Linked DNA regions of Chitinimonas arctica. The protein of the gene in region 2 binds, or shares a complex with, the protein of the main gene of each other region. Links are inferred from orthologs where the notes say so. Each region holds a gene or a part of one and is shown on either strand. Other genes may lie near its edges. The genes, in order: rpsG and tig.

Evidence for each region.
Region 1: the proteins of tig (region 2) and rpsG are in contact, whole or in part, in a crystal structure (PDB 3GTY), measured with the Thermotoga maritima proteins. The link is inferred for Chitinimonas arctica from one-to-one orthologs. Residues at the interface, in WP_004081061.1 of Thermotoga maritima: Glu122, Val124, Val129, Leu130, Tyr133, Glu188, Gly259, Ile262, Tyr263, Glu266, Ser270, Glu273, Gln274, Glu277, Arg308, Gln311, Ile312, Ser315, Tyr316, Glu325, Arg329, Arg336, Leu363, Phe366, Trp367, Arg373, Leu377, Arg381, Leu384, Glu387; in WP_004081843.1 of Thermotoga maritima: Lys34, Lys52, Lys55, Glu59, Arg62, Gln63, Glu66, Asn67, Lys69, Val71, Arg95, Ala109, Lys110, Lys111, Gly112, Arg113, Pro114, Glu117, Glu121, Ile124, Ala125, Tyr127, Asn128, Asn129, Thr130, Gly131, Lys135, Asp139, Arg142, Met143.

The regions. Positions count from the first base shown.
Region 1 is NZ_CP041730.1:1,864,882-1,868,628, reverse strand. What follows is about bases 1-2,951. They hold rpsG (30S ribosomal protein S7), read left to right. Parts: upstream 1-1,216; coding sequence 1,217-1,687; downstream 1,688-2,951. Other genes in these bases: fusA (elongation factor G), read left to right, coding at 1,716-2,951; rpsL (30S ribosomal protein S12), read left to right, coding at 703-1,077; rpoC (DNA-directed RNA polymerase subunit beta'), read left to right, coding at 1-496. Outside these bases: more of fusA, read left to right, coding at 2,952-3,747.
Region 2 is NZ_CP041730.1:1,461,811-1,469,908, forward strand. What follows is about bases 699-3,640. They hold tig (trigger factor), read right to left. Parts: upstream 2,850-3,640; coding sequence 1,548-2,849; downstream 699-1,547. Other genes in these bases: clpP (ATP-dependent Clp endopeptidase proteolytic subunit ClpP), read right to left, coding at 773-1,420; gspN (type II secretion system protein N), read right to left, coding at 3,264-3,640. In the rest of the region: ATP-dependent Clp protease ATP-binding subunit ClpX, read right to left, coding at 1-676; more of gspN, read right to left, coding at 3,641-4,001; FNU76_RS06465 (type II secretion system protein M), read right to left, coding at 3,998-4,468; type II secretion system protein GspL, read right to left, coding at 4,465-5,628; gltX (glutamate--tRNA ligase), read left to right, coding at 6,033-7,430; purL (phosphoribosylformylglycinamidine synthase), read left to right, coding at 7,740-8,098. UniProt on the Bacillus subtilis protein: Involved in protein export. Acts as a chaperone by maintaining the newly synthesized protein in an open conformation. Functions as a peptidyl-prolyl cis-trans isomerase.

The DNA.
Region 1 (3,747 bases), 400 kb from region 2 along the record:
CCGCTATATCACCGAAGAAGTGCAGGAGGTGTATCGTCTGCAGGGTGTGAAGATCAACGACAAGCACATCGAGGTGATCGTTCGCCAGATGCTGCGTCGCGTGGTTATCTCCGATGCCGGCGATTCCGACTTCATCATGGGTGAGCAGGTCGAGCGCGCCGAAGTACTGGAAGCGAACGACAAGCTGGTTGCCGAAAACAAGCAGCCGGCACAGTTCGACAACATCCTGCTGGGTATTACCAAGGCATCCTTGTCCACCGACTCGTTCATTTCGGCGGCATCGTTCCAGGAAACCACGCGCGTGCTGACCGAAGCCGCGATCATGGGCAAGCGGGACGAGTTGCGCGGTCTGAAGGAAAACGTGATCGTGGGTCGCCTGATCCCTGGCGGTACCGGTCTGGCCTACCACAACAATCGTCGCCGTCTGCGTTCGGGCGAGTCCCGGCCCAGCGAATTGACGATGGCCGAGTCCGAAGCCGCACAGGAACAGGTCTGATTAGTAGCAAGCCGGTCGCTTCGGCGGCCGGTGTTTTGAGACGTCGATAGCCCTTCTGTCGGCCCATCGCCCCCGCGGCGATGGGCGGTCGGAGGGTTTGTTGACATTAAGCGTTTGATTTATCTATAATCCGCGCTCTTTTGTGGGGGCTGCCCTTTGTGCCGTACGCGCAAAGCGCGCCATTTTTTACTTTTGGGAAACAGATAATGCCAACCATCAACCAGCTCGTCCGTAAGGGACGTGTGGCGGAAACGGCCAAGAGCAAGGTTCCTGCGCTCGAAGCTTGCCCGCAGAAACGCGGTGTTTGCACGCGCGTTTACACCACTACTCCGAAGAAGCCTAACTCGGCCCTTCGTAAGGTAGCCAAGGTGCGCCTGACCAACGGTTTCGAAGTGATTTCGTACATCGGCGGTGAAGGCCACAATCTGCAGGAACACTCGGTCGTGCTGATCCGCGGCGGTCGTGTAAAAGACTTGCCAGGTGTGCGTTACCACACCGTGCGTGGCTCGCTGGATACCGCTGGTGTCAAGGGTCGTAAGCAGTCGCGCTCCAAGTACGGTACCAAGCGTCCCAAGGTCTGATGACCGGACGATGTCGCGCAGCAAGATGGCGCGACGGCGGCGAACTGCCCATGTGGGCGTCGTCGAGTAAGTGATCAGCCCCTTTGGGTGGTCGCGAGCGCAGTCGTTGCGCTCAACTGAATACAACTGAGGTTGAAATATGCCACGTCGTAGAGAAGTACCGAAACGCGAAGTATTGCCGGATCCAAAGTTCGGTAGCGAAGAATTGTCCAAGTTCATGAACGTCGTGATGCAGGACGGCAAGAAGTCGGTTGCCGAACGCATCGTTTACGGCGCGCTTGAAATCGTCGAAAAGAAGACTGGCAAAGCCCCCCTCGAGGTGTTCTCCCAAGCCCTCGGCAATGTGAAGCCAGTCGTCGAAGTGAAGAGCCGTCGCGTCGGTGGTGCAAACTACCAGGTGCCGGTTGAAGTGCGTCAGACCCGTCGGATGGCCTTGGCCATGCGTTGGCTGCGCGAAGCCGCCCGCAAGCGTGGTGAAAAGTCGATGGGTCAGCGTTTGGCTGGCGAATTGCTGGATGCGGCCGAAGGCCGTGGCGGCGCGATGAAGAAGCGTGACGAAGTTCACCGTATGGCCGAAGCCAATAAGGCCTTCGCCCATTATCGCTTCTAATTCACCCTTTTAAGCAAAGGTATTGGCTGTGGCACGCAAGACACCCATTGAACGCTACCGGAACATCGGTATTAGCGCGCACATCGACGCGGGTAAAACCACGACGACTGAGCGTATTCTTTTCTACACCGGTGTGAACCACAAGATTGGTGAAGTTCACGACGGCGCCGCCACCATGGACTGGATGGAGCAGGAGCAGGAGCGTGGTATTACCATTACCTCTGCTGCCACCACCACGTTCTGGAAGGGTATGGGCAACAACTTCCCGGAACACCGTATCAATATTATTGATACCCCGGGCCACGTCGATTTCACCATTGAGGTGGAGCGTTCGATGCGCGTGCTGGACGGTGCGTGCATGGTCTACTGCGCCGTGGGTGGTGTTCAGCCGCAGTCGGAAACCGTTTGGCGTCAAGCCAATAAGTACAAGGTGCCGCGTCTGGCCTTCGTGAACAAGATGGACCGTCAAGGCGCCAACTTCTTCCGCGTGGTCGAACAGATGCGCACCCGTCTGCGTGCGAACCCGATCCCGATCACCATTCCTATCGGCGCCGAAGATGGCTTCACCGGTGTGGTCGATCTGCTGAAGAACCGCGCGATCCTGTGGGATGACGCGACCCAGGGCATGAAGTTCGACTACGTCGAAATTCCGGCCGATCTGGTCGAGCTCGCCGCCGAATGGCGCGAGAAGATGGTCGAAGCGGCAGCCGAGGCTTCCGAAGAGCTGATGAACAAGTACCTGGAAGAAGGCGAACTCTCGGAAGAAGAGATCGTGTTCGGCCTGCGTACGCGTACCCTGGCTTGCGAAATCCAGCCGATGCTGTGCGGTACCGCCTTCAAGAACAAGGGCGTACAACGCATGCTGGACGCCGTGATCGAACTGCTGCCTTCGCCGGTTGACGTGTTGCCGGTGGCGGGTATCAACGATCGCGACCAGCCGGAAACCCGTATCGCTTCGGATGACGCACCGTTCTCGGCGCTGGCATTCAAGCTGATGAGCGATCCATACGTCGGTCAGCTGACCTTCTTCCGCGTGTACTCCGGTGTCGTGCAGTCCGGCGATGCTGTGTACAACTCGGTCAAGGCCCGCAAGGAACGCATGGGCCGTATCGTGCAGATGCACGCCAACGACCGTCAGGAAATCGATGAAGTGCGCGCTGGCGACATCGCCGCCGGTATCGGCCTGAAGGATGTGACCACCGGTGAAACCCTGTGTTCGCCCGACCACATCATCACGCTTGAGCGCATGGTATTCCCCGAGCCGGTGATTCACGTCGCCGTCGAGCCGAAGACCAAGGCCGACCAGGAAAAGATGGGCGTTGCCCTGAACCGCCTGGCCAAGGAAGACCCGTCGTTCCGCGTGCGTACCGACGAAGAAACCGGCCAGACCATCATGTCCGGCATGGGCGAGCTGCACCTGGAAATTCTGGTTGACCGCATGAAGCGCGAGTTCGGCGTTGAAGCCAACGTCGGCGCGCCGCAAGTGGCCTACCGTGAAACCATCACCAAGGTTGCCGAAGACATCGAAGGCAAGCATGCCAAGCAGTCGGGTGGTAAGGGTCAGTACGGCCATTGCGTGATCACCGTCGAGCCGTCGGGCGAAGGCAAGGGTTACCAGTTCATCGACGAAATCAAGGGCGGTACCATCCCCCGCGAATTCATCCCGTCGGTGGACAAGGGTATCCAGAACACGCTGAAGGCAGGCGTGCTGGCCGGCTTCCCGGTGGTGGACGTCAAGGTCCGCTTGACCTTCGGTTCGTATCACGATGTCGACTCGTCGCAAATCGCCTTCGAATTGGCCGGCTCGCTGGCATTCAAGGAAGCCATGCGTCGCGCCGGCCCGGTGATTCTTGAGCCGATGATGGCGGTTGAAATCGAAACGCCGGAAGACTACATGGGCGACATCATGGGCGATATCTCGTCCCGTCGCGGCATGCTGCAAGGCATGGATGACAATCCTGCCGGCGGCAAGATGATCAAGGCCGAAGTGCCTCTGTCCGAGATGTTTGGTTACTCGACCACCCTGCGCTCCATGTCGCAAGGTCGTGCCACCTACTCGA
Region 2 (8,098 bases):
GAATGGACGCGACCGTCCCTTCGATCAGTTTCAGCAAGGCCTGCTGCACGCCTTCGCCCGATACGTCGCGGGTGATGGACGGATTGTCGGACTTGCGCGAAATTTTGTCGATTTCGTCGACATAGATAATGCCGCGCTGCGCCTTCTCGATATCCCAATCACACTTTTGCAGCAGCTTGGCGATGATGTTCTCGACATCCTCGCCGACATAGCCAGCCTCGGTCAGCGTGGTGGCATCGGCCATCACGAAGGGTACATCGATCAAGCGGGCCAGGGTCTGCGCCAACAGCGTCTTGCCCGAACCGGTAGGCCCGATCAACAGGATATTGGACTTGGCCAGCTCCACGTCGCCCGCCTTGGCAGCCGGGTTGGCAAGGCGCTTGTAGTGGTTGTATACGGCAACCGCCAAGGTCTTCTTGGCTTTGTCCTGGCCGATCACATACTGGTCCAGCGAAGCGCGTATCTCGGCCGGCGAGGGCAGCTTGTTACCGCCCGGCGTCTTGGCGGCCGCGCTGGTCGCGGCGCCGCCGCCTTGCAGCTCTTCGCGCACGATATCGTTGCACAGTTCGATACACTCGTCGCAGATGAAAACCTGCGGTCCGGCGATCAACTTGCGTACTTCATGCTGGCTCTTGCCGCAGAAGGAGCAGTAAAGGAGTTTTTCTTTATCGGTCATGGCAACCTCGCCATTGCTAAGCGATCGCTCACGCGACCGTATTCGGAAAACCTGCGGACCGGCAGCGCCGGTCCGACGGGATGAAAGCCTACAAGCTTAAGCAAGGGCCTGACGCGAGGTAATCACCTGATCCACCAGGCCATAAGCCTGGGCTTCGGCGGCAGTCATGAAATTATCGCGGTCGCTGTCGCGGGTGATCTCTTCCAGAGAACGCCCGGTGTGCTCCGACATCAGCTTGTTCAGCCGCTCGCGCAGGCTGAGGATGTACTTGGCATGGATCTCGATATCGGTCGCCTGGCCCTGGTAACCGCCCAGTGGCTGGTGAATCATGACCGTCGAATTGGGCAGGGCAAAACGCTTGCCCTTGGTGCCGGCCTGCAACAGGAAAGCACCCATGCTGGCCGCCATGCCCACGCACAGGGTGGAAACATCCGGCTTGATGAATTGCATGGTGTCGTAGATCGACATACCGGCCGAGATGGACCCGCCCGGGCTGTTGATGTACAGGAAGATGTCCTTGTCCGGATTCTCGGATTCCAGGAAGAGCATCTGCGCGACCACCACATTGGCGGTGACGTCGTTTACCGGACCTACCAGGAAGATCACCCGTTCCTTCAAAAGGCGGGAATAGATGTCGTAGGCACGCTCCCCGCGACCACTCTGTTCGATCACCATCGGCACATAGCCGAGGCCCTGTGGTTCGGTTTGGGTATTGCGCCAGTCGGCGGGATTCCAGTTGCTCATGCTGTCCTTCTCAATCGGCGAGTCGTAGAGGGGTGCCGGATGAAAAAAGGCCCGGCCGGCACTTACCTATCTTAAGGTAAGGCGGGCGAGCCCGTTTTCAAGCAGCGGCTAGAACTTTAGACAAACGTCAGGCTTGTTGGCCCATCAGTTCATCAAATGCCAACTGCTTTTCGACCGTCTTGGCCTTGGCAAACACAAACTCAACCACATTGTCTTCCAATGCCAGTGCTTCCGGCCCTTCGAGGCGATCCCGGCTGGCATAGTACCACTTGACCACATCTTCCGGATGCTCATAGCTCTCGGCGAATTCTTCGACGATGGCGGTGATCTGCTCCGGCTTGGCTTGCAGGCCGTTGGCGCGCACCACTTCGGCGAGGATCAGGCCCAGGCTGACGCGGCGCTTGGCTTGTTCTTCGAACAGTTCCTGCGGGAAAGGCATGTCCTTGGGGTCGAAGCCGCGTTGTTGCATTTCCTGCTTGGCGTTTTCGACCAGACGGCCGATTTCCTGGCCGATCAGCGCGCGCGGCACTTCGATCGGGCTGACTTCCAGCAGGGCTTGCATGACCGCTTCTTTGGCACGGGCGGTCAGGCGACGCTTCACTTCGCGTTCGACGTTCTTGCGGATCTCGGCGCGCAGCTTGGCCACATCGCCATCGGCGATACCCAGCAGCTTGGCGAATTCGCTGTCCAGCTCGGGCACTTGCGCGCCGGCCACGTTCTTCACGCTGACTTCGAACTGGGCGGTCTTGCCGGCCACTTCCTTGCCTTGGTATTCAGCCGGGAAGGACAGGTCGAAAGTCTTGCTGTCGCCTTCCTTCATGCCCAGCACGGCGCTGTCGAATTCCGGCAGCATCTGGCCTTCGCCAGCCTGGAAGGCATAGTTCTCGCTGGAGCCGCCGGCAAAGGCGACACCGTCGATGGTGCCCTTGAAGTCGACGATCACGCGATCGCCCTTCTCGGCGGCACGTTCGACGCGATCGAAACGGGTGCGCTGCTTACGCAGGATCTCGATGGTCTTGTCCACTTCGGCATCGGTCACGGCCAATACCGGACGCTCGATTTCCTTGCCGGACAGGTCACCCACCACGACTTCGGGGTAAACCTCGAAGGTGGCGCTGAAATTGAATGCATCGCCTTCGGCCGGCTTGCCTTCAAAACGGGGGAAGCCCGCCACGCGCAGCGCTTGTGCCTGCACTGCCTTGGCGAATGCCGATTGCACTTGCTCGCCCAGTACTTCTTCGCGAACCTGCATGCCGTAATTGGCCGCCACCAGCTTCATGGGCGCCTTGCCCGGGCGGAAGCCCTGGATACGTGCGTTACGCGCCACCTTCTTGAGACGGGCATCCACGGCGGTTTCGATATCGGCGGACGGGATGGCGAAGTCGAGACGACGCTCCAGTTGGCCCAGCGTTTCCAGTTGTGCTTGCATGGTCAATCTATCCTGTGTTGCGAATATGCGCTCAAACCGCCGGCAGGTGCCGACGACTAAAATAATCCCGTGGCGTAGGAGAATGCGCTCGGCACCTCTCCCACACTAAGCCCGCGATTGTCTGAAACTTTTCGGTAATTGGCAAGGCGTAGTTGCGCGCCAGTACGCCGACGCTTTCGGACATACAAAAAAAGCCGCCTGGGGGCATCCCATTGCGGCTTTTTCATCCTTGCTTGCAGCTGGTGGGGGGTAAGAGACTCGAACTCTTACACCTCGCGGCGCCAGAACCTAAATCTGGTGCGTCTACCAATTCCGCCAACCCCCCCACGACCTTGCCTTGGCAAGGAGGCGAGGATTATAGGCGAGAACCGGCAAAAACACCACAGATCATCATTCCGACAGAAGCCACGCCCACTAATCGCCAAATTTGATCGTGCGCGCCGCATCCGGGCCGCCCGGCCCGATCTGGCCAAGGAAGGGAGCCAGCTGTGCTTCCGCCCCAGGCGCGGCCTTCAGGCTGACTTCACCGCGAAGGCCCTGCTTCGCCTGCCAGTCACCCCCGCCATTCAATTGCAGCACACCCGCCAGGGTCGCCAGCTGCAATCGCCAGCCGTCGCCGGCCGGCACCAGGGTGGCACGGTAGTCGCCCAAGGGATTGAGGCTGGGAACCAGGGTGGAAGTCGCGCCCAGCCAATCCACGCTGAGCTGGCCGACCGGCTTGCCGTCCTTCCAATGCAGCTCGGGACTGGCCACGCGTAGCTGGCCGGTAAGGCCATAGGCACGGGTGCGTGCATCGAGCCGCAGCAAGGGGCCGGCGGCGAAGGTCAGATCGGCCTCGCGCAGTTCCAACCCACCCAAGCCAAACGACAGCAGCGCCTGGCCACCGTCGAGTTTGATGGCATAGCCCAGCTTGCCGCGCAGCAGGCCGGCAGGCTGCCAGGCCCATTCCAGCCGCTCGGCCAGCGCCGCATCCTGCAGGATAGGCTGGGCCGAACCCTGCCACAGACTGCCCTGGCTGGCCGCCAGCTGCAATTTACCGTCGGTCTGCGCCGCCACCACCATGCCCAGGATACTGGCCGGCAAGCGCAGCACCAGGAAAAGCAGGGTCAATAGCACCAGCGCCACCCACCATGGCCAAGTCAGCCGCTTCATCGCGTCCACTCCAGGTCGGCATCGACGGTGTCCGTGCCATCCGGTGAACGTACCGACAGTTTGCTGAGCTTCCAGCCTTGCGACTGGGCGGCCGCCATCAGCGCGGTCAGGCTGGGCCAGGCGACGGACTTGGCGTGCACCGCGCCATGCTTGTCATCCTTGCTATCGACCGTTGCGGTGCCAGCGGGCCAACCCGCCGCCATCACCAGGGCTGAGATATCGCCGCTATTGGCTGCACCGGCCGGCTGCCCCTTGGCTTCTTGCAGATCACGCTGAAAACGCGCCACGTCGGCCCGCAAGCCCGGCAGGCTGGCTTGCAGGCGAGCCCGTTCGCGCGCTACCGGCGCGATGACCAGGCCATAGATCAGGGCAAGCAGCAACAAGCCACCACCGGCGGCCAGAATGGCGCGTTCGCGCGTATTGCGCTGCTTCCAGAATTCGATCAGGGGAGCGAGATGGGATTTCATGGATTGGGTGTCAGGCTCAGTCGGGTACGGTCGTTTCCGCTCGGGCTGGTTTCCACCTTGCCGTTTTGCGACAGGGTTTGCACCAGTGCGGCCAATTGCTCGGGCTTGGCCAGGTATTCGGCCTGGAAGCGCCCGTCGGCATACTCCAGCGCCAGCAGCTTGATCTCACCCGCCATCAGGCGGGGAGCGGTATTGAGTAGCGCGGTCAGGGCGCCACTGCTGGTTGGTGCGGCGGTGGCCTTGCTGCTCAACATGGTTTGCAATTGCAGCTGGGCATCGACGATAGGCGTATTGGGAAAAGCCTGGCTGAAGGCGCCATTGATACTCTGCTTGAGCGCCCCCTCCTCGCTCCGCCAACTCCACCATTGGCCGAGCAAGGTCACCAGGCAAAGGGCGAGCGCGCTACCGGCCAGTACGCCCGCCGGTTTGAGTCGAGGCCAGTCCACATCGATCTGCGCCCCGGCGGCAAACTCGCCCTGCATCAGATTGATCGCGTCGCTTTCGACCGTGGCGGCGAAGATATCGCCCGCGTACAGCGACACCGGGCAACCCAGCCTGAGTTGCCAGCGGGCCAGATCAACCTGCTCGGCCAAGGCCGGCTCGATCGCCAGCGACAGGCTCTCCAGCTCGCCCAGCGCGGCGACCAGCAGCGCAGGCGGTTCGGTCGGCGAGGCCGCATCGAACCATTGCGCGGTTTCCTGGCTGCGCCTGGCCCAGCCATTGCCGTACCAAAGCAACATGCCGCCATCGCCCGGCACCAGGACGTCCGCCGCCCAGGCAGCACGTGGGCGGCGCCCGACCTGGGTCAGGGTATTGAGCAGCTCGGCGAAGAATTCACGCTGCACAGCAGCGACGCGGCACTGCTCGCCGGCCAACTGGTGGGCTAGATGTTGCTCCGCAGGCTCCGACAGCAAAACCTGGTCCAGCGCGAAAGGCAGTAGTTTGCCAGCCTGGCGGCCGGCGCCTTTCGGCAGGGTAACGGTGGCGCGCAACACCCTCGCCGGCGGGAGGAACAGCTCGACCCGGCTGGCAGCCGGCAGCTGGCTCAAGGCGGAACGGCCATGGCCGATCTGGCTGCCGGTCTGGGTGCGCCAGGCGACTTCGGTCGCAGCACTGGCGGGTAAAGAGGATTCGGCAGGAAAGAGTCGCAGTATGGTCACGACGGGGGCCGCTTGAAAGTGGGTGGGAAAATGCGCGCCAGTATGACACAGCACCGGCGGGCAGCGAGGCCCAACAGGGCGTAGAAGCGTTGCTGTAGAACTTTTCCGACAATGCCGCCGGGACGGGCGCGAATCGACGATATGCCTCATCGCCCCCGAAGCTCGGTCTTTACGGCACCTCCGAACACATCACCACTCGAGCGTAAGCGAGGCTCCCTCGCGGCGCGAGGGCGGGGCCGCCCGGGTGAGGGAGAGTGGGATAAATCAGCGAGGAATCGTTGAGATATTCACGGTCCGCAAACACACGGCTCTGCCGGGTGCTGCTCCAAGCGCTCAGCCTTCCCACTTGTTCGGAGCTTCCATAGCGTAAAATGCCGGTTTTCCGCTTTCAAAACCGGCCCATCATGACCGTTCGCACCCGCTTCGCTCCCTCCCCCACCGGCCTACTGCACATTGGCGGCGTACGTACCGCTCTGTTCAGTTGGGCGTACGCACGCAAGCAGCAAGGCGTATTCGTGCTGCGCATCGAGGACACCGACCTGGAACGCTCCACCCCGGAATCGGTGCAAGCCATCCTGGACGGCATGCACTGGGTGGGCCTTGGCTATGACGAAGGTCCGTTCTATCAGATGCAGCGCATGGATCGCTATAAGGCGGTACTGAAGGACATGCTGGTCACCGGCACCGCCTACCATTGCTACTGCAGCCGCGAAGAATTGGACCAGATGCGCGCCGAAGCGGAAGCGCGCGGCGAGAAGCCGCGCTACGATCGCCGCTGGCGGCCCGAGCGCGGCAAGCAATTGCCGGAGATTCCCGCCGGCGTGGCGCCGGTCATCCGCTTCCGCAATCCGATCGACGGGGTTGTCGCCTGGGATGATGCGGTCAAGGGACGTATCGAGATCGGCAATGCCGAGCTGGACGACCTGATCATCGCCCGCCCGGACGGCACGCCCACCTACAATTTCTGCGTGGTGGTGGACGACTGGGACATGGGCATCAGCCATGTCATCCGCGGCGACGACCATGTCAACAACACCCCGCGCCAAATCAATATCCTGGCTGCGCTTGGCGCCCCCCTGCCCATCTACGGCCACTTGCCCATGATCCTGAATGCGGACGGCCAGAAGATGAGCAAACGCCGCGATGCGGTCAGCGTGGTGGATTACAGCGAACAGGGTATTTTGCCGGAAGCCTTGCTCAACTATCTGGCGCGGCTGGGCTGGGGCCATGGCGACGAGGAATTCTTCACCCTGGAACAGTTCGTCGAATGGTTCGACCTGAAGAACGTCAGCCCCAGTCCTTCACGCTTCGACCGGGACAAGATGCTGTGGATCAATCAACAGCATATGAAAGCCGCGGACAATGCCCGCCTGGCGGAACTGACCCGACCGTTCCTGACCAAACTGGGCTGCGATACCGAACAGGGCCCGGCCCTGCCGGCGGTGATCGCCATGCTGAAGGAACGCGTCAGCAACCTGGTCGACCTGGCCGCCCAAGCCGGCTACTTCTATCGCCACGAAGCGGCGCCGGCCGAACTGGCCGCCCAGCATCTGAACGAGGAAGGCCGTGCGCGCCTGGCGCGATTCCGCGCCATCCTGGCGCAAACCGAATGGGAAACCGCCGCACTGTCCGCCGCCATCAAGACCTTTGTCGCCGCCGAAGGCGTCAAGATGCCGCTGATTGCCATGCCACTGCGGGCCGCCGTGTGCGGCACCACCCAGACGCCGTCGATCGACCAGGTGCTCGCGCTGCTTGGCCAGCAGGAAGTACTGAAACGCCTGGATGCCGTCCTGAACGCATAGCCACGACGCGAAACACGCGCTGAAAAGGGCCGCATGGTTTACGACCTGCGGCCCTTATTTTTCCCCGATTTGCTGCCGCACGGCAGGGCAGGCGGAAGCCGACGACGGGTTTCGGCGCCGCTTTTGGCAAATTTGTGTAAATACAAGCGGCATTTGGCCGGTACAAGCACTAGATTGAGCTTTGCGAATGGTAAAAAATGCCGCCGGCCGGCGCCATTGCACGGCTAGCCCGCAGGCGTCACCAAGCCGGACGGCTTTTCCGGTAAAATTCGCAGCCTCTCGTAGCCCAACCAGACCGGTTCGCTCCATATGCCCACCCACATCAAGCTGCGCGGGGGCCTTGCCCTCTCGGCCTTCCGCCTCGACAAACTGACTAACGGCCTGAAAGCGGCCGGCGTCAGCGGCCTTGCCCCCTACGCCGAGTTCTGGCATTTCATCGAGCTGGAAGGCGCCCTCGACGCGGATGAAGAAGCCAAGCTGGCGCAGATCCTGCACGATGCCAATCCGGCCGAACCGGCCCGCGCCAACGGCTCCATGGTGTTGATCACGCCGCGCGTGGGCACCATTTCGCCCTGGTCGTCCAAGGCCACGGACATCCTGCGCCTATGCGGCCTGAGCAAGGTACTGCGTATCGAGCGCGGCGTCGCCCTGTATGCCGGCCGCCAGCT